One region of the Paenibacillus sp. FSL L8-0436 genome, then DNA from elsewhere that is predicted to be linked to it. Evidence: predicted binding sites of a transcription regulator. Region 1 holds the regulator's gene; each other region holds the start of a gene.
The links. The regulator LexA, encoded in region 1, represses DNA repair genes until DNA is damaged. The targets are predictions, from matches to a motif close to CGAACATATGTTCG.

Region 1 (5,814 bases):
GCTTGTCTTCTTCATTATTCTTATTCACAATCTCAAAAAGCACCGCCTTCGCATCATCCACAGCTTCACTGCCCTGGGTAACCACAGCTTCGAAAACTACCTTTTGATTTACCGCCACGTCCACCGGATTCCAGCTCAGCTCGACGTGAATCGGTTCCATAGAGTGCTCTGATCCGTCATGCATATGGCTTGATTCTCCATTATTACCTGAACAGCTTACAATCATTGACATCGCCACAATCGTAAAAAGAGCAATCAGCTTCTTGGGTTTCATCATCCGGAGTCCTCCCGACCAAGGTAGAATTTATAATGATATTTCCAGCTTGTGTTTGCATTCTTTTTCTATTATACACAACATATTCGCAATTTTAGAAGATTGCTTAAACTTTCACGCCTTTTTCGTGAAGTTAGTCATATACAGATGGATTCTCTCCCTATAATAATTGACCAACCTCTTGCTTTGAGCGCAAAAAAGCCAGCATCCCATTAGGGGATACCGGCTTTACAAAGGTTACACTATAGCGATTGTACCAGGGGGAGGAGCTCAGAGAGATGGCCGATTCTATAATCCGGCTGAATCTCAGGATTTGGTAATTTGCCAGTACGGTTGATCCAGACAGTAGTCAGGCCAGCGGCCAAGCCGCCCTTAATATCCGTCGTGAGTTTGTCGCCGACCATGATCCCTTGTTCAGGGGTTACATCCAGCAGCGAAAGAGCATGCAGGAAGATATCCTTGTCCGGCTTTCCTTTGCCAAAACTGCCTGAGATGACTAAATGATCAAAATAGGGGATAAGCTCAGGCACTCCGTCGAGCTTCTCCTGCTGCAGTGACGGGCAACCATTTGTGAGCAGCAGCAGCTTCACCTTACCGCGGAGCGCATCAAGCACCTGTAACGTCTCTTCATACATGTAAGGCAGGCTACGGCGCTCGGCAGCAAACCTGTCTGCCAGCGTTTCGGCAAGCACCTCATCTTCGACACCGAGGGAGGCCAGACCACGCCGCCACGATTCTTTACGGTATACAGGAGCCAACTGTTGGAGCTTACGGAACTCCGGTTGTTCTCCAGCTGAGAAATTGGACCAAAGTGCTTCATAAGGATTAATCCCGATCATTTTTGTGAAAGGGAACGTCTCATAAGTCTCATAAAGATTCCTGGCTTCCCTGCGAACGGCAACTTCAAGCTCTTTAGGATCAATGGAGTCACCTGCAGCTTCACATGCATTGCGGAAGGCTTCTTCAACACTCCGTTCATCCCAGAGCAATGTATCGTCAAGATCAAATAGTACGGCGGTAATTGGCATTAGATTTCTCCCTCTCCCTATGCTGTTATATCTTCCTACTCGTGTACTACTTCGATGTTATTGGCTTTGCCGAACTCCTCCAGGCGTACACCCATGGCCTCAGTGTTATACCGGTTAATCAGCTTGGAGAAAATCCACTGTTTGCGCTTGCCCTTATATTTAAGCACAACCACTCCACGGGACAAAGTGATCTTCTCAATATCTCCCGCCTGCAGCCAGCGTTCACGGTTATACTTAATCGTAGACACTCTGTTGCGCTCAACCTTCAGATACGGACGCCGGAAGAATAGAAGTGCCGCCAGCGCAAAGTAAAGAACGACGCCCAGCCAATTGGCAAGGATGCCGCTGCCTCTGGCCTCGTCGATCGAGCCTACCACCCAGAACATAATTCCAAGCAGCATTAGAACAACTGGAAACGCAATGTTGCGGCCCTTAAAGATATCACTGTTTTTCGCAGCTGATTTTGACGAAGAAGCATAAATGGAATCCTTGCCCTGCTTCTTTCTTTGCTTGTTGACCTGCTGTGTGTTGCGTTGAACCATTCTTTCCCAAGAACGGGCCATGTCAGTTCCCCCTAGTCATCCTGTAATATCTATGAAAAAGACACACTGGACTAATGTTTGAGTCCCTTGTTGCCTTGTTCATGCTCATCATTATCCACGATTTCAATGGTGTCGAGCTGAGCCCGGAAGTTGCTGCGGATGTTGCCCAGATAAATCTCGCGGAGCTTGGCCCGTTCAGCCAATTCCTCTTCACTCAGGCCGCCATTCTTCTGTTTGCGTGCCAGTTCATTGATGCGTGCGACCAATTCGTCAATATTCAATGCTTTCCCCTCCCCTATAAATTCATTCTAACTTTGCCATGAGAAAAAGAGCTTGTCAAGGTCTACCCCCTGAAAGCTCTTTACGTCAGTCTATACTGCTTATGATGAAGTTAATACACAGGCAATGTCAGTATATCTCCGGCCTGAATGTTCCCGTTCTTCAAACCGCTTGTTTTTTTAATTCCTTCTATATATACGACCGTCTTCATACCCGCTGGTTTGTTCTTAAGGGCGATACTCCAGAGCGTGTCTCCGCGTTCAACTACTACCCGTTTCTCCTGCTTCACTAATGATGCTGAACTCGCAAAAACATTACCAACAACTGTAAATCCGGATACAACAAGCATAAAGACCAGCACAAGCTTCACCAGATATTCTTTACGGTATAATCCTAAGATCGCTGCAAATAAAGCGGCGGCGGATTGTTTCATTTCATTCATATGATTAGAAGCAGATTGTCCTCTAGTAGATTCAACTTCACCGGCCTCTTCGTAGATGCTGCGGTATGTACTGTATTTTAACATTGTCATCGTCCTCCAAACACTTGTTCTTACTTTCGAAAATAATATAACACGAACATGTGTTTTGATCAATAGATTTTTTAGAACAATTGTTCGCTTTTTTTTCGTATCCTTAAATGTGCCAGTTTCCAGCACCGGCTTTGCCTTTTCCCGCCATTTTCAAGCCGTTATTAGATACTAATATGGTAAAAAGCTACTATTTCCACTATTAATCTCAGATTGTTAGAACTTATGTTTGTACGAACGGAAGTTCTATGTTATAATTTTCCCAAACATACTATATGGGGTTGATTCCGATGTCAAAGATTTCGAGTCGTCAACTGGCGATCCTGGAATTTATACGTAACGAAGTCCGTAGCAAGGGTTATCCTCCGTCCGTCCGGGAAATCGGTGAAGCTGTAGGCTTGGCCTCAAGCTCCACAGTGCACGGCCATCTGGACCGGCTTGAGAAGAAAGGCCTTATCCGCCGCGACCCTACGAAACCGCGTGCAATTGAGCTGCTCGGCCAGGAAGATTCCGAGAATGTACATCAATTCGTACAGACGGTTACCCGTATTCCTGTCGTAGGTAAGGTCACCGCCGGGGTGCCGATTACCGCAACGGAGAATATCGAAGATTACTTCCCACTACCTTCCCACTATGTGGGGGACAACAAGGTATTTATGCTCTCCGTTCTCGGTGACAGCATGGTGGAAGCAGGTATTATGAATGGTGACTACGTAATCGTCCGCCAGCAGCAGACTGCTGACAATGGCGATATCGTCGTTGCCATGACTGAAGAAGACGAAGCTACAGTCAAGACATTCTACAAAGAACGTGACCACATTCGTCTACAGCCGGAGAATCCGGCTTATGAACCCCTCCGTCTTAACCGCGTTACGATTTTGGGACGAGTTATCGGTCTCTTCCGCGATATCCATTAATATTATTGTTCATATTTAAGGGCTGCTTCGCTTTTTCAAGTGAAGCAGCCCTTTCCCCTTTTCAAACATTTCCTTCGAACAGCAACAGCACTCCGCACATATTCTGATATCAAAGGAGTGCTGAACCTATGCCTAATTATCGGATTATTGTTGATCTGTCGCAGCGCATGCTTTATTTGCTTGACAATAACATCGTTACCCGAGGGTTCCCTGTCGGTATTGGCACCATGCTTACCGTTTCACCGGTGGGAGAATACACTATCATTAACAAACAGCCTAAGCCTGGCGGACCCTTTGGTGCATTCTGGATGGGTCTATCCAAACCACATTACGGCATTCATGGAACGAATGACCCTTCCTCCATCGGTCATATGGTCTCCCATGGCTGTATCCGCATGTACAATGAGGATGTGCTGGCCCTTGCAGCAATCGTGCCTATTGGAACACGGGTTACAATAAGGGAGTAACAGTATGGTGGTCAGACAAAAAGCAAAAACACCCTAAGGATCACCAAGAAATGATCAAGGGTGTTTTTCATTGTGCTTAATATGGGTCTTTCCTGTCTACTGATTCATATCGGTCGCGTATTTCACGATTTTTAGCATATATGTACAAATCCAAAGCTATTATTCCTCTCCGGGCAAGTTTAACCAATAGTACGAATGCGTAAATACAAGCTACAACCGATATGAGCCACATCAATACGCTAAACACGCCAATTCCATTAAAGAATAAATTTCCCCGATGCACAGACAACTTTCACTCACTCCCCTGTATTTTTGAATATGAAAATACCCCACCGTTCTGGCAGGGTACTGTTATTTCGTCATTATAATGTTGTTTGGAACAAATTGTATATGATCTTTATTTCAACAGCTTCGGCTTAGGCTCTATCGGAAAGGCTGGTTTGTTGTGTTTCGGCAGCTTCATCAGAAGAACCATGTCCGGGACCCAGCAAATTCAGCACAATCACACCAATGACGATTAAGGTTATTCCTATTACACTGCCTGTATTTATTTTTTCTTTCCAGATCAGTACCGAGATCAGAACTGTAGCTACCGCTCCGATTCCAGACCAAATTGCATAGGCCGTATTTAATGGAATAGTCTTCAGGGACAACGACAAAAAGAAGAACGAACAAATGAAACTAATCAGCATTACGATTACCGGGATTATTTTGGTGAATCCTTGCGATGCTTTGAGCATCGAAGTTCCTACAAGTTCGCTGGCAATGGATATCGCCAAAAACAGATACGGCACTTACTTCTCCTCCTTTACTCCGTCCATCAATTCTTTGTAAATGCGTTCTTTTAACTCCAGATCTGGCGGTGCCAGTCCAAACTTTTCCGCAAACCAGAGTCCGTCGGTCGCCAGTCGGGCAATGGTTGCCCGCAGTGGATCCACACCGTCATTTTCAAAATTATGTTGCCATTCAGCATATTTCTCCTGCATGTTTGTCAATAAGCTCGGATTCGTAAATAAAGCTGCTGCCAGCACCGAGTTCATGTCACTGCCTTCTCCAAAACCATAAAAAGTAGATTCATGTATGCCCTGCTCTATTTACCAGCTTGTTGCTTGTCCTGCTCTACATGGCTCTGAACATCTTTCGTAAAGTTTCGGGTCAGCTCATCCACCATGCCGGAAACCAGTTGTTCCTTGTTAGGAAAGTGATACAGTAAACCGCCTTTGCTCACGCCTGGCGCTTTGGCCACAGCTTCCAGAGTTAAGTGTTCCACCCCTTGATCACGAACAATGGAGGAGGCCGCTTGCAAAATCATTTTTTTCTTGGAGCTGTTGTTATGTATAGTCACCTTATCACCCCAATTTCAACTGTACCGTCGGGACGGTTTTTTTGTCAAACCAATATAAGTATAAATAACCTGGCTTTTCCGCAAGCAGAAAATAAAATAAAGAACATACACCATACGCTTGCAATGCCCACAAAATGGGTAATAAATACCATATAGTTTGAAGATCAGCTATTCGTTCCGCTATTGGCCGTTCTCTTTAAGTTTGGTTACGCGCATGTGTCTAATCCATACTTATGTAAGGTGAATGAATGGGCTATCCTAGAGTTATACAGGAATTCACCCTTACAGGCGGGAGGAAAAAGATGAAAAAGAACAAACCATTCTATAAAATCTGGTGGTTCTGGGTGGTCTTAATAGCCGCCGGCATCATAGGGTTGGTTACCACCGGGAACGAAGACAAGTCAGATGATCCTACTGCTTCGATTACGGCGCT
Region 2 (5,814 bases), 180 kb from region 1:
CTGCCGGGTCGGGTCAGGGATCGTCTGGTTCTTCACATTGTTCAGCACATAGCTGACCGTGGCTACTGAAACGTTTGCCTGGCGGGCAATATCCTTCATTGTCGCTTTTTTCATCGGGCATTCTCCTTAACAAGGCTTAGAAGAAAAGCCTATCATTCAGCCACGGGACAAGTCAACTGAATGGAAAACTAAAAATATTTACTTGGAGACAAGAAAAGGCTGCGCCCCATCATTCAGCGACGGGGCGCAGCCTGTTTGCTGTACAATTTTACAGCTTAAGTTTCATTTTTGGTGACACCATTCAAACTGGGAACATAATCTTCAGCCTTATTGGCGTTTAACATTTGGGGTTCTTCAGTAAGATGTGCATGGTTTTGCTGGTTGCTTTTCTTATCTGCTTTCTTATTTGCACGGTCGTGTTTGGGATCGGCACTATTTTTGGGCATGATTTCACCTCCATCTGCTAACAGATAGTATGAGATACTGGTTTGCATTTTATCCCAGCTATCTGAAATCGGGGGTGCGCAGCCACTCTGTAGTATGCACCGGGTCATTTACAAAGAGCGGAGGTTTACAGTAAGCTGACAGAACACTAACAAACCCAGTAAAGAAGGTGACGGTCATCGCTGTAAGCCCTGTTCCTATTGAAGTTGTTCCTTATAATCCCGCTTGGAAGGCCGAATTCAGCAGAATCAAAGAGCGGATGCTTGAGATCCTCGGAGATCTTGTCATTGCTGTCGAGCATGTGGGCAGTACCTCTATTGAAGGTTTGGCGGCCAAACCGATTATAGACCTCGATCTTGTGATGGAGAGCTATGAGGCACTGCCTGATATTGTTGAGAGGTTCCGGGAATTTGGTTATGTGCATCTTGGAAATCTTGGGATCGAAGGCAGAGAGGTATTCGAGTGCGAGAAGGATGACGGTTTGATGCATTATCATCTATATGTATGTCCCAAGGACGGTAAAGGTTATCTGGAGCATCTCGCTTTCCGGGACTATCTGCGGAGTCATCCCGCTGCGGTTCGGGCGTATGAGGAAGTAAAGCTGGCCCTGGCAGAACAATACCGCAATGACAGAGAAGCCTATACGGAGGGCAAGACAGCTTTTGTACATTCAATCCTAAACAAAGCCATGCAGTGAGCGGAGAAAAAAGTATGAATAGAGCGGCAACCGGACCCTGAATAACAGGTCAGCCGGTTTCCGCTCTTTTTTAACGTGAAAGGTTCTTAAAGTATATTGCTCCAAAACTGTGCGTCGGACTGTTCGTTAGGCAAAGTGGCGGTATATTCGTTTATGCCCGGCGGATCACTGAACCCAAAGCTTCTCCAAGGGTTAATCATGGGTGAACCGAAGCATATATGTGCCTCCCGTAAGGCATTGTCACAAACGATCGACCATAACGTCCCGAAGCCTTCACCATAGTGATGGCAGCAGACGCCTTCCGGCAGGTGCTGACCTGCCAGTTGTTTCATTGCTTCCAGCGGATTATAGTCCGTTCCTCTGTTCCAGAGAGTCGAGTACATCGCCTCTTGCCTCGCTTGCGAGTTATGCATCAGCTGAAGGTTATGTTGCTGCATGGCTGGCAGCGTATAGTGATTGGTGGAAACGACAAGCTGGGAAAGGCTCGCCGCCCTGGCATCATAAACCTCAATTTCCTTATGTGCCCCCGCTGCTTCGATCAATGCCATTGAACCGTGCCTGTCGGTCACTAGAAAGTTCCTGTAATCGGAAATCGGCATGCTGCGCAGCAGGGTAACAGCTTCACTGGTTGTAGTACAGCCATCGAGCAGGGCCCGAACCACTCCCGGGAACACAAAGCCCTCACCTGTCATTTCTGGCCGGATTCTGCCGGAGGTCGTGGTCACGCTGAGACCTTCGTCATTCATGCCGTCATACCGGCCGAAGAGCTGAAGTGAAAATCCGATGTGGGGGGGCTTGCCCGTCACACGGGTAGTGCTCAGCAAAAGCTGATTATAGGGAGCATCCTCCCAGCCAAAATCGTACGTCCGCATGTGATATGTACGGCTTTCGTCTATAGGACCGGTTCGCAAGGCTGCCTGGCTGCAATGGCCGGCTGACTGGAAATAAGAGAAGTAAAAGACGACCGCTTCTTCCCGGATGCCGGTTTCATCGGCGAAACCTTTGATTTCCTGATTGACCCCGGGACAATATTTCTCGAACATATTCATTGCCTTATCAGCGGCAGCCGGATGGAGCGGCGGACTGCCCATAAACGGCGAGGACATAAAGGACATAAAAACAGTGTCGTGTTTATAAAATGCCCCTAGTGCGCGCCCGACTTCATAATGTGTTCCTTCCGTAACAATATGCTGGTAAATGGATGTTTTGAGGTCCATGTGAAGCTCCTTCTACGTTTACTCTCTGCGCAGAGTAGCTCTATTATAAAACTGTTACCGCTACGGCGGCAAAGCCGTGACAATGCTGAATCGGACGCTGTGGTTCCAAGGTGAAGTTATTTCACGCCCTATATGTGCAATATGCTTGGCTACAGTTGAATTTTCTTGTATTCATGGCATTTGGATGGTAAATTATAGATATAAGTTTGGGATTCAAATTCAGCTAATAATTGCATGAAATGTGTACATGAATCAATCCGCCAGTCCGTATGTTGGCGGGTTGATTTTTTTGAAAAAAGCCAGGATGGTATGACTATGTTCTGCTGTGAACAAAACGTTTTATGGTCCAAAAAGGTACCGTAAGTATACCTTTATTTGTTGAAATGCTTAAGGAATCCGAAGGATGGTCAATTTCACAAAGGCCGGTAAAAGTTTCACCGCTCACAAGATGAACACGCTGCTTCATACTTTGCTCCAAGGCCGACTGTATTTCTATTTTTCTCATTCATTTCACTTCCTTTTGAAACTGTGGCATTATGATCTCTACTTATCATTAAACAGGATTAGAAGAATTTAACAGACATAATGGTTACAATATTGTATTATTATTATATACATTAGCTTGAAACCGGGTTATTCTTAAAGTAACTGTTTACAGTGAATCTAGACCCAAGCACCCTCCAGGTTAGGACGGATAGGTTGATTTTTTCAGAAAAATGGAGTTGGAGAGGTGAATGGTTGTGGATACAAGGAAAGGTATCAAAGGAATTTATCAGGAGATCCTTGAACGGATCGAATTGCTGTTATTGAACTCAAGTCTTGAGTATGTGGAGCACTCTTCTGAAGTAATAGAGGGGGGCGTGTATGCTTGGGGACAAGTTGACGTATTGAAAGATGCGTACCGGATGGCTTTGATTGAAGAATATTTAATTCTTGTTACCCGAATGCGCTTGGATTTGGAAGAGAAAGACAGCAAAGCTCTGGCCAGTTTTGACCATAGCTGCAATATTGTATTAACGTATTTAAAGCAGGAAACGTTTGTGTACGAGAGTACGACAGACGATGTATTGAAGACGATTGAAAAAGAATTGGCTATTCAGTACTTCCTAATGAACATGCCGGTGGAGAATTTGAAGTAATTGTCCCCATAACCTGGTCGTCGCGGTGAATCGGGCATATCTTTATTGGTGAAATATTCAATCTAATAGCGTTTAGCTCTCAGTCCGCCAGTGTTCAACTGGCGGATTTTTCCGTTGCTTTAAATTCTCATAGATGGTTATAATACAAACAAGTGTTCTTATTTATGGGGCTGAGGAGGTCAGACAACATGAAGAAATTTGACAGCATATTTGACTGCAGCCGGATGATGACTCCGGAGCACAAACGCCGAATCATCCAGGATGAAGAAAAACAGTGTCTGCGAAGCAAACCCGTGCTCGATGCTCAGGAATGGGAGCTAATAGATCAAGTACTTGCTTATTCCAAGCGTTATAACGAACAGATCACAATTACGCTGTTCGATCCAGAACAAGACCATAAGATCAGGGGCGTTGTCATGTCGGTGGACCTGCAACTGAGACAGGTCAAATTACAGATTGAGTATGAATATGATTGGATTAAGATTGACGATGTTATTCAAGCGACTACATAAATAAGGGTCCCAATCCTGGGACCCTTTCTTTAAAATTTATATGTTCATGTCATAAAAGATTTTGCATTCTGCTTGTTACTACAATGTTGATGCGTATGGTTTGAACTCGTCCGGTATAGCCGTTACCCCTATTATAGCCTCGACAGCTTTCCAGGCCGCTTCAAAACTTGTTCCGCTGTAGCTTGTTCTATCCCGCGCGGGGCCAGACAATGACATGTCAAACACTATAAATTCTCCGGACTCTTCAATGAGTCTGAAGCTTACTGCGCGGTCTTTTGATTGCATTCGAATCTCCTTCAATTGGACAACCTCCTTTATCATTTCTGCACTATATAGATTGAAAGTAATTATTTTGGCAATGGCGTAGCTACGCTGAATATTTGGACTTCCGGCCGCTGTTGTCTGCAGATTTCTTTGATTTGTACCGCTGTTCGCGGTGGAAATCCGCAGACAAAGGCGAACGCATTCGCTCCTACAGTTCCAAATTTCCCCTCCGCTACTTTTGCCCTTTTATGTAGTTATTAAGTTCATTCTATATAGTATAAAGTCTACACAGCAGTATACCGCATCACCCCAATTGCATCAATTAACTAATACGCTGCAAGGAGCAACATTGACGGGAAGGTATTGAAACACTACAATTAGCACGAGTAGCCGTTGGAATAATTTAGGATTTCATTTTTCCACCGGATAAATTTGAAACCCATAAGGCGGGCTAACAGGAGGTGAAGGAACAATGAGAAGGTCGGTCAACCTGTTTAGAGTTTTATTCATGATGATCATTGTCTACTTACTGGTTAGTCTTGTTGCAGGCGTAATCGGGATGAATTTTGACAAATTATAAAGAGTCTGTTCTGCAGATAGGAGGAAGTCCATGAAGGGCGAACATTTAAAATATTTAGGCGGCGGTATAATTGTTCTTGGACTGATTGCTTCGATTCCTGTAGCCATGAATATGGGCACATTATCTGCCGGTTTCTATCTGTTCATCTGGTCCTGCCTGATTGGCGTGTTTTTTATCGGTTTCGGGGAGCTGCTGTATTCGGTGCAACGGATTGAGCTTAAGATCGCGGGGGAACGTCCGCACTATGATCCATTGACAGGTCAATATGTTGACAAGTCGGACAGAAAATAAAGCTGCGCTTAGACGGGCATTTTAGATTAAAAGTACGCAAGAACATATATAGTGACTAATAGGTTTTAAAACAACCCTGCCGGTGAACTCCGTCAGGGTTGTTCATCATTCGCCTTAACTCTCACGGAGAACGGCGCGATACTCGCTCGGCGGCATGCCAGTGTATTTGCGGAACTGCTTGGAGAAGTAGAGGGCATCGTTAAATCCGACGGATGAGGCCACCTGATCGATGGTGAGTGTTCCCCCCAGCAGTTCCCTGGCTTTGTCCATCCGCATCTTCAGCAGATACTGCTTGGGAGACAAACCGGTCTTCTGTTTGAATGCCTTGGACAGATGCACCCGGTGATAACCCAACGTCGCCGCCATGTGGTCGATGCTGATCTGCTGGTGGAACTGCAGTGAGATCCAACGGATCGCCTGGTCAATCTGGCGGTCAATGACCTCGGGCATTTCTTTGGGACGGGCTGGAAGGACACTGAGGTTGGCCAGCCCGAACTGGTGGAGCAGCAGCCGGGTCCAGCCGGAGGCCTCCAGGCTTTCCAGCCGGGGATAAGGGGATTGCTGGAAGGCCAAGCGAATATGTTCGTACAGGCTGTGCAGCTCGCGGGTGTTCCCGGAATGCAGCAACGGCCGTTCCTTGGTAATCCCGGCATCGGAGAGCAGTGCCGTA
Region 3 (5,814 bases), 1.6 Mb from region 1:
CAGCTCGGTCCAGCGGCGCATCACTTCAGTCTGAATATCCTCACGCATTTCCCAATTGTCGATCCGGATCAGGTGGCTGCCATCAGCAGCAGCCTCGCCGCCGTTGTACAAATGCTCGGCAAACAAACGGTACATCTGCTGGATGCAGTTCTCATGCAGTTCTTTTTCCTTCATCACTCTGTATAGTGCTGAAATATAGAGCGGTACCACAGGAATAGCTGAGCTTGACTGGGTAACCAGAGCTTTGTTGACAGAGACAAAGGCACGACCGCCTTGTGGCTTAAGCTGGTCATTTAAAGAAATTGCTGTTTTTTCTAGATCATTTTTGGCTTGGCCGATCGTTCCGTCCTTATAGATCGGGTGGGTAACTTCCGGCCCGATATATGAATAGGCAACGGTAGTAGCTCCATCTGCAAGAACGCCTGCTTCCTGAAGCTGGTCGATCCACATGCCCCAGTCTTCACCGCCCATTACGGCTATGGTCTGGCGGACCTCATCGTCTGTCGCTGGCTCAATGGTGACGGTAGAGACTTCACCGGAGTGGAAGTTCATCGTTTTGTTCGTATACGCGCTGCCGACGGGTTTGATCACAGAAGAGAAGGTTTCTCCCGTTACCGGATGAGTGCGGCGGGGGGAAGCTACACTGTAGATCACGAGATCCACTGTGCCGTATTCGGCTTTAATGAGCTCAATCGTTTTTTCTTTAATCGCATCAGAGAAAGCATCGCCGACGATGCTGTGTGATTTGAGGCCAAGCTTCGCCGCCTGCTGCTCAAGTGCTGCGGAGTTATACCAGCCGGCAGAGGCGGTGCGGGCACCCTCAGCGGGCTTGTCAAAAAACACGCCAATCGTATTCGCGCCTGCACCAAAAGCGGCGGTAATCCGCGAAGCCAGACCGTATCCGGTAGAAGCGCCGATCACGAGAACATTAGCCGGACCATTCAGTTTCTTCTGTGCTTTTACATAGTCAATTTGCTGCTCCACTTGCTTGGCGCATCCCTCAGGATGGGCAGTGGTGCAAATAAAGCCGCGGGTTTTGGGCTGAATAATCATCAAGGAAATCCCCTTTGTTTAGTTTTTAACTTAATTTTCGCTAATATAGAGTATAGCAAATGATAGCTTAGAAAGATAAGTTTTGAAATTAAATTATTTTGCTGCAGGACAGCGGGAAGCGTTGAAGATCAATTTTTCCTGTTAAGCGCATAATTGCTTCCTTCACAGGTCACAATAGGGAAAAAGCAGAATGAAGGGATTAACATGAATGCTTTTCGTTTGAAAGAACAACTGTGGCGGCGGTGGAGACGTTGGAAAAAGGCTCCCTGGGTGGGAGCGGCTTGTATCGCTTTGACGGTAGTGGCCTGGCGCGGCATGCAGGTTCCGGAGGAGATCAGCGGATTGTTAAGCAATTCAGACTGGGCGATACCGGTGGAGTCGTTAGGCGAAACCTACAGCCCGGAGCAGACCGGAGGGCAGGGTGACAGCGTGGCCGCGGTGGCAGCCGTTTCTAATAATATCGGAAACAGCGAGGAAGACGGCAGTGCCGCTGTAGAGAGCAAACAACTGCTGGAGGCGGTTAGCCAAGACGCTGTCAGCAGAACGGTACATTTGAAGACGGTCTATGTGACGGGCATAGAAGTACAGACCCTTTCAGGAGAGCGGAATCCGGGGCAGCTTAAAGTGCTGATAGAGAAACATCCGGGCTGGAACGGCTGGATTAGCCAGGAAGGCGACTTGTGGCTGGAGCATCGAGTCAATGATCTTTCGCCGCTGACCAAAAAGGATGCTTATATCGGTGTTGACGCACACGGGAATTTAAGCCTGTTCAAAGGTCCGCCGGCAGCGGAAAAAGTGCTGAAGACCTTTTTTCAGATGGACATGGGCTCCATGAAGTCTTCGCTCCCCGAAGGGATCATGAAACAGCTGCATGAAGGAATCCGGGTGCAGGACATTGAGGAATACAACAGCGTGCTGTCGACATTCAGCGATTATGCACGCGATTCGGCAGAGCAGGCAATGCAGTCAGAATAAGCAGCAGAGAAAAGTACTGGAAGGCCCCCGATCTTATGATCGGGGGCCTTTTGGCATGAGGGTTACAAATGAGGCAACATTTATATGTTGTGATATTTCTGGAGAGCAGGCAAATTTTTTTCTCTGCTAGAGGGATTTTTGCTATAATGGGTAGAAGGAATACATATGTTCGCTTTAAGAGCGGGCAATGGATGAATACGGTGGAATATCCTGCCTGTTAGAAGGAGAGATTGGGCTTGCGCATCTTAGGAATAGACCCGGGGCTGGCGATTGTCGGCTTTGGCTTCGTCGATAAGGAAGGAAATAAATTGACGCCGGTTCAATATGGCAGTATTCAGACCGAGGCGCATACGCCTGAGGAAGAACGGCTGCTGCATGTCTATGAGGGCATGGTGCAGCTGATAGATAAATATAAGCCGGACGCAGTGGCAGTGGAAAAGCTGTTCTTCGCCCGCAATGTGACAACTGCGCTTCCGGTGGCCCAGGCACGGGGTGTGCTGATTCTGGCTGCCGTGCAGCGCGGGCTTCCCGTCGCCGAATACACACCGATGATGGTGAAGCAGGCTGTGGTCGGTTATGGCAAGGCTGAGAAGAAGCAGGTACAGGAAATGGTGAAGCTGTTGCTGAAGCTGTCCGCTGTTCCTAAGCCCGACGATGTGGCCGATGCGCTGGCGGTGGCTGTTTGCCACGCCCATTCGGTGAGTCTTAATTCCAAATTAAATGAGGTATTGCGAAAATGATAGATTACTTAAGAGGACCGGTAGTACATTTGGAGTCGGAGTATGTGGTACTGGATGTCCAGGGTGTAGGATACCGGGTGTTCTGCCCGAATCCTTATGCGTTCGCCAAGTCGGAAGGACCCGTGACCATCTACATCCATTATCAGACACGGGAGGATGCCACACTGTTGTTCGGATTCCCGACAAGGGAAGAACAGAAGCTGTTCCGCAAGCTGATTGAGGTGTCCGGCATCGGACCGCGCGTGGCGCTGGGGGTTCTGACCGGCGGTACGCCGGACCAACTGATCTCGGCGATTTATCAGGAGAATATCACCTTCCTGACCAAGCTGCCGGGTATTGGCAAGAAGACGGCACAGCGGATGATTCTGGATCTGCGGGATAAGCTGGACGGTTTGAGTGCCGCCTCCATGCAGACCGGGTTATTTGCGGTACCGATGGAAGAGCAGAATGCCGCCCTGCCGTGGCAGGAAGCCAGAGACGGTCTGAAAGCGCTCGGTTATACCGAAGCAGAGCTGGACCGGGTATGGCTGACGATGAAGAAAGAAGGCACAGATACAGGGACTGTCGATGTGCTGATGAAGAAGGCGCTGGGGCTGCTGTATATCGCCAAATAAGCTTAAAGCAGCTGCCTAAAGGGACAGCCTTGAAGAACGGAGTGAGGAAATAGATGGATGACCGGATTATATCGGCGAATCTGATGATGGACGAGCAGGCGGTGGAATTAAGTCTGCGTCCCCGTTATCTGGGCGAATATATCGGACAGACACAGGTGAAAGAGAACCTGAAAATATATATTGAAGCAGCCAAAATGCGCAGTGAGGCACTGGATCATGTGTTGTTGTACGGGCCTCCGGGTCTTGGCAAAACCACGCTCGCGAACATTATCGCCAACGAGCTTGGTGTGAATCTGCGGACGACGTCCGGGCCGGCCATTGAGCGGCCCGGGGATCTGGCAGCGCTGTTGACCAACCTGCAGGAAGGCGATGTGCTGTTTATTGACGAAATTCATCGCCTGCACCGGACTGTGGAAGAAGTCATGTATCCGGCGATGGAGGATTTCGCGCTCGATATCATGATCGGCAAAGGGCCTAGCGCCCGTTCGGTGCGGCTGGATCTGCCGCCCTTTACACTGATCGGAGCCACCACGCGGGCCGGGTTGCTGTCGGCGCCGCTGCGTGACCGCTTCGGGGTAGTCAGCCGTTTGGAATATTATACGATTGATGAGCTGAGCTTCATCGTCTCCCGCAATGCCGAGCTGCTTGGCATTGAGATCCTGGGCGATGCCGCTGAAGAGATTGCCCTGCGTGCCCGGGGAACACCGCGGATTGCCAACCGCTTGCTGAAGCGGGTCCGCGATTTCGCCCAGGTGCGCGGTGACGGAATCATTACCCCCGATATTGCGGGTGAATCGCTGAAGATGCTGCAGGTCGATCCGCGCGGGCTGGACAGCATAGACCATAAGATGCTGCACTCGATGATCACCGCCTTTCGCGGCGGTCCTGTCGGGCTGGATACGATTGCCGCCACGATAGGCGAAGAGAGCCAGACTATTGAAGATGTGTATGAACCTTATCTGCTGCAGATCGGTTTCCTGCAGCGCACTCCCCGGGGACGAATGGTAACCCCGGCGGCTTATCATCACCTGGGTCTTCCGCTTCCTCCGGAGCAGCATTAAAGTTGAAATGCTAGACCCACAACAAACTTTTAGGAGGCTTCACGATGAATCATGCGAGGCGCAAACTGACAGGAATGGGACTGCTGGGCCGGGGATTGCTGGCGGCAACACTGATTGCAGGCAGCTTCCTGGTTCCTGCAGGTGATATCCATGCCGAATCCAGTGCAAACATCCGGGTTGCGATATATGCTGATATCGGCAGCAAATATAAATTAACCGTACCATACGTGACGCTGCAGTCTGCTAAGGACTTCAATTTTCTCTCCGGCCAGAGTGGGGCAGCCTCATTGCTGCCGGTTCCAGCCAACAGCAAAATACGCGTAAGTCTGGATAGCTACAAGGTTAAGGTTATGGAAGCTGCCACCTGGCAGGCAGCTGCCGATGCTGCCAAGAAGCTGCAGTCTACATCCGATAAGCCGCAGTTGCTGGTAACCTCACGTAATGGGGTTAATGCATACCAGCTGTACACAGGTCCGTACGCCAGTGAAAATGCTGCCAAAGAAGGCCTTACCCGCGTAGGGAAAGCGGGACTGTCCATCCCGGCGGGCCAAACGTCAGCCGTGAAGGGCAATAAACACTTGTCTGCCGGAGAGTTCGCTTCCACTGGGGAAGCAGATGCTGCTCTCCAGGCACTGACGGCAGCCAATTTCGATGCCTGGAAGGTAATGGTGGCTGGAGCGGACGGCAGTGCCAAGACGCAGGTATGGGTCGGCGAAGCTGCTGGCGAAAGTGAGCTTTCCGCCCTGCAGACCGAAGTTGCGGCTGCACTTCCCCAGCTTGTCTTGTCTCCTGCTTCAGCACCCGGGTTAATTATCCGCAGTGACGCAGGATTGGACCTCAGTAAGGAGGGACAAGCGTTTCATTACAGTGTGTCCGGAGCCAATGCCAAGTTTATTGCTGCAGGCAATGAATCGGGGATTCAACTGGAGGAGAGATCCAAACGTACGTATCGCGGCAGCTTGGAGCTAAGTGGTTTAAACGGCTCATTGGCTGTCATTAATGAAGTACCGCTGGAGCAATACCTGTATGCGGTAGTCGGCGGAGAAGTCTCCTCAAGCTGGAATGAAGAAGCGCTTAAAGCCCAGGCAGTCGCCGCGCGCAGCTATGCGCTGTTTCAGGGCAAACGTTTTGATGTGGCCGATGTGGTCGATACGACACTAAGCCAGGTATATAACGGTATCGGGGCCGAAGCACCTACGATTATCAAGGCGGTGGATGCCACAGCCGGTGAAGTGCTGAAGAGCGGCGGGAAGATTGTCGAAACTGTCTTCTCCTCTAACAGCGGCGGCCGCACAGCGGATCCGTCAGAGGTCTGGGGCAATGGCGGAGCTGCTTTTGTCAGTGTGCTCAGCGCTGAGGATGCTTCGGCCT
Region 4 (5,814 bases), 3.4 Mb from region 1:
AATTGTCCTTATCATTCTCGCTGAAACGGATCTCGTCCTTGTAAGGACGACGCAGCTGTTTCTACTTGGTGCAATTCACGCCGCTCCTTGCTCTTCAGTCGTGTAGTTTGCGCCTGTTTTGCTGTGAGCGCCGGTACCGCCGCAGTGCCCCCGTCCATTTCCGTAAGATGCTTCCAGTAACGTTTGGGCATCAGGGAGGAACGCAGCCGGTCATTGCGGCGCTCCTGAATACCGATGGCAGTATAGAATTTCTTCCACAGGAGGCGATAGGCCTCCTCAGCCGCATCAGGCTCCGGGGGTATCCATTCCTGGAGTGGAATAATGGCTTCTTGCCCGGGCTGATGGATCAGCGCCATCCTATGGGTCTTGTCATAGATCATGAAGCTTTCGCCCTGAAACCGGTCGCAGAAATGCTCCTGAATGACAGGGAGCACGTAGTTGCGGGGTTCAATCACCGCTGCCATGACCGGACCGTAAACGGAAAACCGCACAAAACCGAGAAAGAGATGCCCTTCCCGCCGCAGATGCTGTACCGCCTTCTGCAAGGCGTTCACGGTATCATCGGCAAGCATGTCCATAACCTTGCGGCCATGCGTGAAGCCGAGATACAGAAAATTCAGCAGCAGCAGTTCCTTGTCTGGCGTACATGTCCAGAATCCTAAACGGACAAGCTCTTCGGCCTCAGGACAGATGCGCAGAGGTATCGAGCGCAGCACGCGGTCTGCTTTGGCGTTGTCGGTCTCAATCCATTTGGATTCCAGCAGCAGGCCTTGCCCTTCACCCTCCGAATGTATGGTTAGCGGAGTTTCTTTCCATTGGTAGCTCTCGAACACGCAGCATAGCAGGCCTTCAAAGCTGCCGTCATAGGTATAAGCCAGAGCGGCCGTCTTGAACATCAGGAGGATTCTCCTTTCCTCAGTCCTGCCGCTCCCGCTGCAGGCAAGGCTGCCAAATACGTGTCATCGAACAGGGAAAGCTGCTCGTACTGCGGCTGTAGAAACGGGGACAGCTCTTGGCCGGACATGAGTGAACGAAGCAGGGTATGCTCGCCGACTTTTAACCCCTCCAGCATTTTCCCCTTACAGGTAATGAAAAATTGAGCGCGCTTCAGCACGACACCGAGCTTCTTCAGCGCGTAAAAATCCAATGTCCCCGCCCGCCGTGCTTTTACAATCCGCTGAGCACTCCTTACACCGATGCCCGGAACACGCAACAGCGTTTCGTACGGCACACGGTTGACTTCAACCGGGAACTGCTCGCGGTGATTGATGGCCCAGCTGCATTTGGGATCAAGCAGCGGATTGAAATTGGGCGCCGCTTCATCCAGCAGCTCCTTGGCCTGAAAGCCATAGAAGCGCAGCAGCCAGTCAGCCTGATAGAGCCGGTGTTCCCGCAGGAGCGGCGGTTTGGTGTCCAGGGAAGGCAGCAGCGAATGCTCTACCACCGGGGTGTAGGCAGAGTAAAAGATACGCTTCAGCCCATACTTCCGGTACAACCCTTCCGTGAGGTTGAGAATCTGGTAATCGGTATCCGGTGTTGCCCCTACGATCATTTGTGTACTCTGCCCGGCCGGTGCGAAGCGGGGAGCGTGGTTGTATTTGACAATGTCCGAAGAATTCTCGTTTATCTTCTCTTTAATAAGGGCCATCGGCTTCAGAATGGACTGTTTGCTCTTATCTGGAGCAAGCCGGCCCAGACTCTCCTTGGAGGGCAGCTCAATATTGACGCTCATGCGGTCGGCGAGCAGGCCGAGTCTGGACAGCAGTATATCATCTGCGCCGGGAATTGCCTTCACATGGATATAGCCCCCGAAGTGATGGACGTTCCGCAGCAGCTCCAGAGCGGCCATCAGCTGCTCGGTTGTATAATCGGGGTTACGCATAATGCCGGAGCTGAGAAACAGGCCTTCTATGTAATTGCGGCGGTAGAACTGCATGGTGAGGTCTGCGATTTCCTCCGGTGTAAATGCAGCCCGGCGCGTCTGATTCGATTTGCGGTTGATACAATAGGCGCAATCATAAACACAGCTGTTCGTCATGAGCACCTTTAACAGTGAAATGCAGCGGCCGTCGGCCGCAAAACTGTGGCAGATGCCCATACTGACGGCATTGCCCATGCCTCCAGCCTGACTTTTGCGTTCTGATCCGCTTGAGGTACAGGCCACATCATATTTGGCCGAAGCCGTTAAAATTTCGAGTTTCTCCATGATATCCACGATCATATCCCCCTCACTTGGGAAAAGTATAACCCGAACAAATGTTCTTGTCAAAATCAAACAAATACATAAAAATACACACATAAGGGTGTCCTTTCGTGTCAGTGCATATGCGCCGCAGCGCGCCGTGCAACAAAGCCGCAGGATTTTGCAAGAAAACGCAATACTATAGTTTTAGCAAGGTTTTGCTTATAAGATTAGTTGTGAAAGGAGGCTGCAGCATTGAACGTTATATTTGAAGCCGATTCAGCATTAGACCGGGGTGTCGCCAAAGTAAGTACCCATCCTGCGGAAAAGGAATATTGGGGGAACATTAAAGAGGCTATTCATACCGCAGAGAAAAAGCTTGTAGTGATCAACGCGAAAAATGACCGCCATGTTCAAATCGGGTGGAGTACGGTTGCTGTAATTGAAGCGGAAGACCGCATGTGCAGCGTACGTGTAATTACCGGAGAAAGGTATTTGCTCAATAAACGGTTGAAGTATGTTGACGAAAGTCTGGATTCAGCCCTTTTTATGAAAATTAATAATCAAACCATCATCAATACGGGCTATATTAAAGAGTTTTCATCCACTAGCAACGCAAGGATTCAAGTGGTGCTCATGGATCATTCCAGTTATTTTGTCAGCCGCTATTACATTAAACAATTCAGGGGGAGATATCATGATTAGCCAGTTCAAGCATTCTTTTTTTCAAGTATTTACGGTGACATCCTTATGGGTAACGTTACTGTTAACGGTTTTTTATAGGGAACAACCGATCAGTATGGTATACCTGTGGCATGTTGCGGGGATTGCTGCAATATCGGCCGTATTATTTGGAATTATGTACGATGCCCTATGGAATCATTTCACCTTAAAGCCGTTCTGGAATATTCTGATTTCCTCCATTATTACAATAGCGGGCGGAATGCTGATTGTCTGGTTATTTTCACAAGATATGTTTCACGTTATTCTGCCCTGGTGGCCCGGAATGCTGTTATTGTCGGTTGTAATGCACACCATAGCTTTTTATTTCTACGCTAGAATAGACAGCCGAAAAAGAGTGGAAGAGCTGAACAAGATACTGAAGTAGGCTGCAGCGGGGCGGGGGGCTGAAAGTGTTATTCCCAAGGAATCAGTTACTCCTGGCTCTGCAATCTGGCCAAAATGTATGCGCATTCCTACTTATGCTATAATAGCATCTAATAGTAGATTAGATTGATGGTTTAGGCTGCGTGGGTTTGCCGATTTGTGAAAATTAGGTCAGGGGTGTTGCAGGGATGAGAGGATATAACATTTGGCGTCCGTTGATGCTGATATTGGTCGCGCTGCTTACGAGAAGTGTGGTTACCAACCTGTGCCTTCTGTTTGGCATGGGCAATGATTCAGCGACCAGTGTCGGCATGATCGGCGCGATTATAGCTGCGTTTGTGATGTATAACCGGATGACGAAACAACGGCGTAAAAAATAAAAATCAGGCCGCCGGGGACCGCGTCCCTTCGTGCTTTTCCTAAACACCCGCTCATGGATTGGGTATTTAGGAATGTCTGGTGGATGAACAAGCCGAATATTCACAATATTAACAGATGAAACTTTGCTTTTATAGAAGCTGAGCTTGTATATTAATATTAAGTTGATGAAATAAGTATAGAGATGATCATAGGGAGAGAATACATTGAGCACACAAAGTTTTGGAGTTCCATTAGAAGGGTTTGCTGAATTCAGCAGAGTCGTCGCCGCAGAAGGTGCAGTGCTGTTAAAGAATGAAGGACAAGTTCTTCCGCTTCAGGCAAGCGACAACGTTGCCATTTTTGGCAGAACCCAGGTGAATTATTACCGTAGCGGAACCGGTTCAGGCGGCAGTGTCCATGTTTCACATACAACCAATCTGCTGGATGGTCTTCGGAGTAAACAGAACATTTCCATTAACCAGCCGTTGGCAGCTGTATATGAAACGTGGATTGAGAGCAACCCGTTTGATAATGGCGGCGGGGGTTGGGCTGCAGAGCCGTGGCACCAGAAGGAGATGCCTTTAACCGATGAGCTGGTATCAGAGGCAAGAGCTAAATCCAATAAAGCTATCGTAGTGATCGGACGTACGGCCGGTGAAGACCAGGATAATGCCAACGAACCGGGAAGCTACCAGTTAAATGATGAAGAAAAAGCGATGTTGAAGCAGGTGACGGCCTATTTTGAGCAAACTGTCGTTGTGCTGAATGTCTCCAATATTATCGATATGAGCTGGTTGAACGATGAAGGTTATGCGCACCCCATCCCTTGTGTGATTTATGCTTGGCAGGGCGGTATGGAGGGTGGCAATGCGATTGCCGACGTGCTGGCCGGAGAAGTGGCACCAAGCGGTAAATTAACCGATACGATTGCTTATTCCATCGAGGATTATCCCTCGACCCGTAATTACGGCAATGAACTCAAGAACTTTTATCAGGAAGATATTTATGTGGGCTATCGTTATTTTGAGACGTTTTGCCCGGAGCGGGTTCAATTTGAATTTGGATACGGTCTATCGTATACCCGGTTTGAAGTGAAGCCGGAAGAAGCCAAAGTGATCACCAAAGATGGAGAAGCGTACATTGCTATTGAAGTAAACGTATCTAATACGGGAACTGCCTTTGCGGGAAAAGAGGTCGTTCAGGTCTATTATGAAGCGCCGCAAGGCAAGCTGGGCCAGCCGGCCAAAGCTTTGGCTGCCTTCGTGAAGACCCAACTTCTCCAGCCGGGTGAATCGCAGCGTCTGACTGTAAGATTCCCTGTTCAATCGATGGCCTCTTACGATGACGCCGGAGTGACCGGTCATGCTTCTGCTTATGTGCTGGAAGCCGGGACATACCGCCTTTACGTGGGAACCAGTGTTAAAGCGCTGGCTGAAGTGGGCGTAGAAGGACAGAGCGGTTACAGCGTGGAAGCTCTTCAGGTTGTGGAGCAGCTGCAAGAGGCGCTGGCGCCGACAGAGAGCTTTACAAGAATGCACCCGGGAGCCCGCAAAGCAGATGGCTCTTATGAACTTGCCTATGCAGAGGTACCGAAACAAAAGGTTTCTATGGCTGAACGTATTCAGAGCAATCTCCCTGAAGCCTTAGCGCAAACCGGCAATCAAGGATATAAATTAAGAGATGTCCATGAAGGCAAAGTCAGCATGGAGACTTTTATCGCCCAGCTTAGCGACCAGGATCTGGCGGCGATTGTCAGAGGCGAAGGCATGAGCAGTCCGCTCGTTACACCGGGTACGGCTTCGGCTTTCGGTGGAGTAAGCGATCAGCTGTTCAGTTATGGAATTCCGGTTGGCTGCACCGCAGACGGCCCGTCGGGCATTCGCATGGACAGCGGGCAGAAGGCGACACAGGTTGCCATTGGAACCTTGCTGGCAGCAACCTGGAATGCTGAATTGGTGGAAGAGCTGTATGTCATGGAAGGCCGGGAGCTGTTAAGCAACAGTGTAGATGCGTTGCTGGGACCGGGTCTGAATATCCGCCGCAGTCCATTGAACGGGCGCAATTTTGAGTATTTTTCGGAAGATCCGCTGATTTCAGGGGTTTTTGCTGCAGCCTGCACCCGCGGGATTATGAAGGGCGGCTCGAACGCCACACTGAAGCATTTT

Region 2: the regulator LexA is predicted to act here: its motif matches at 3,643-3,656, upstream of NSS79_RS18305 (YolD-like family protein).
Region 3: the regulator LexA is predicted to act here: its motif matches at 2,057-2,070, upstream of ruvC (crossover junction endodeoxyribonuclease RuvC).
Region 4: the regulator LexA is predicted to act here: its motif matches at 2,250-2,263, upstream of NSS79_RS01080 (putative DNA modification/repair radical SAM protein).

The regions. Positions count from the first base shown of each region.
Region 1 covers NZ_CP151955.1:4,228,053-4,233,866, forward strand. The annotation lists gene NSS79_RS19165 (FixH family protein) at 1-277, opposite strand, end outside; gene NSS79_RS19170 (HAD family hydrolase) at 517-1,302, opposite strand; gene NSS79_RS19175 (hypothetical protein) at 1,338-1,865, opposite strand; gene NSS79_RS19180 (DUF896 domain-containing protein) at 1,916-2,125, opposite strand; gene NSS79_RS19185 (LysM peptidoglycan-binding domain-containing protein) at 2,236-2,649, opposite strand; gene lexA (transcriptional repressor LexA) at 2,943-3,569, shown strand; gene NSS79_RS19195 (L,D-transpeptidase) at 3,698-4,036, shown strand; gene NSS79_RS19200 (multidrug efflux SMR transporter) at 4,453-4,830, opposite strand; gene NSS79_RS19205 (hypothetical protein) at 4,831-5,076, opposite strand; gene NSS79_RS19210 (TetR/AcrR family transcriptional regulator) at 5,127-5,381, opposite strand; gene NSS79_RS19215 (hypothetical protein) at 5,684-5,814, shown strand, end outside.
Region 2 covers NZ_CP151955.1:4,044,668-4,050,481, reverse strand. The annotation lists gene NSS79_RS18335 (LacI family DNA-binding transcriptional regulator) at 1-114, opposite strand, end outside; gene NSS79_RS18330 (hypothetical protein) at 276-446, opposite strand; gene NSS79_RS18325 (GrpB family protein) at 614-1,141, shown strand; gene NSS79_RS18320 (C45 family peptidase) at 1,228-2,358, opposite strand; gene NSS79_RS18315 (hypothetical protein) at 2,672-2,863, opposite strand; gene NSS79_RS18310 (hypothetical protein) at 3,099-3,497, shown strand; gene NSS79_RS18305 (YolD-like family protein) at 3,686-4,009, shown strand; gene NSS79_RS18300 (hypothetical protein) at 4,088-4,309, opposite strand; gene NSS79_RS18295 (hypothetical protein) at 4,884-5,144, shown strand; gene NSS79_RS18290 (AraC family transcriptional regulator) at 5,259-5,814, opposite strand, start outside.
Region 3 covers NZ_CP151955.1:5,875,498-5,881,311, reverse strand. The annotation lists gene fabV (enoyl-ACP reductase FabV) at 1-1,053, opposite strand, end outside; gene NSS79_RS27180 (BofC C-terminal domain-containing protein) at 1,258-2,028, shown strand; gene ruvC (crossover junction endodeoxyribonuclease RuvC) at 2,265-2,768, shown strand; gene ruvA (Holliday junction branch migration protein RuvA) at 2,765-3,382, shown strand; gene ruvB (Holliday junction branch migration DNA helicase RuvB) at 3,436-4,443, shown strand; gene NSS79_RS27160 (SpoIID/LytB domain-containing protein) at 4,488-5,814, shown strand, end outside.
Region 4 covers NZ_CP151955.1:216,104-221,917, forward strand. The annotation lists gene NSS79_RS01075 (TIGR03915 family putative DNA repair protein) at 12-896, opposite strand; gene NSS79_RS01080 (putative DNA modification/repair radical SAM protein) at 896-2,206, opposite strand; gene NSS79_RS01085 (LytTR family DNA-binding domain-containing protein) at 2,438-2,887, shown strand; gene NSS79_RS01090 (hypothetical protein) at 2,880-3,290, shown strand; gene NSS79_RS01095 (hypothetical protein) at 3,478-3,669, shown strand; gene NSS79_RS01100 (glycoside hydrolase family 3 C-terminal domain-containing protein) at 3,874-5,814, shown strand, end outside.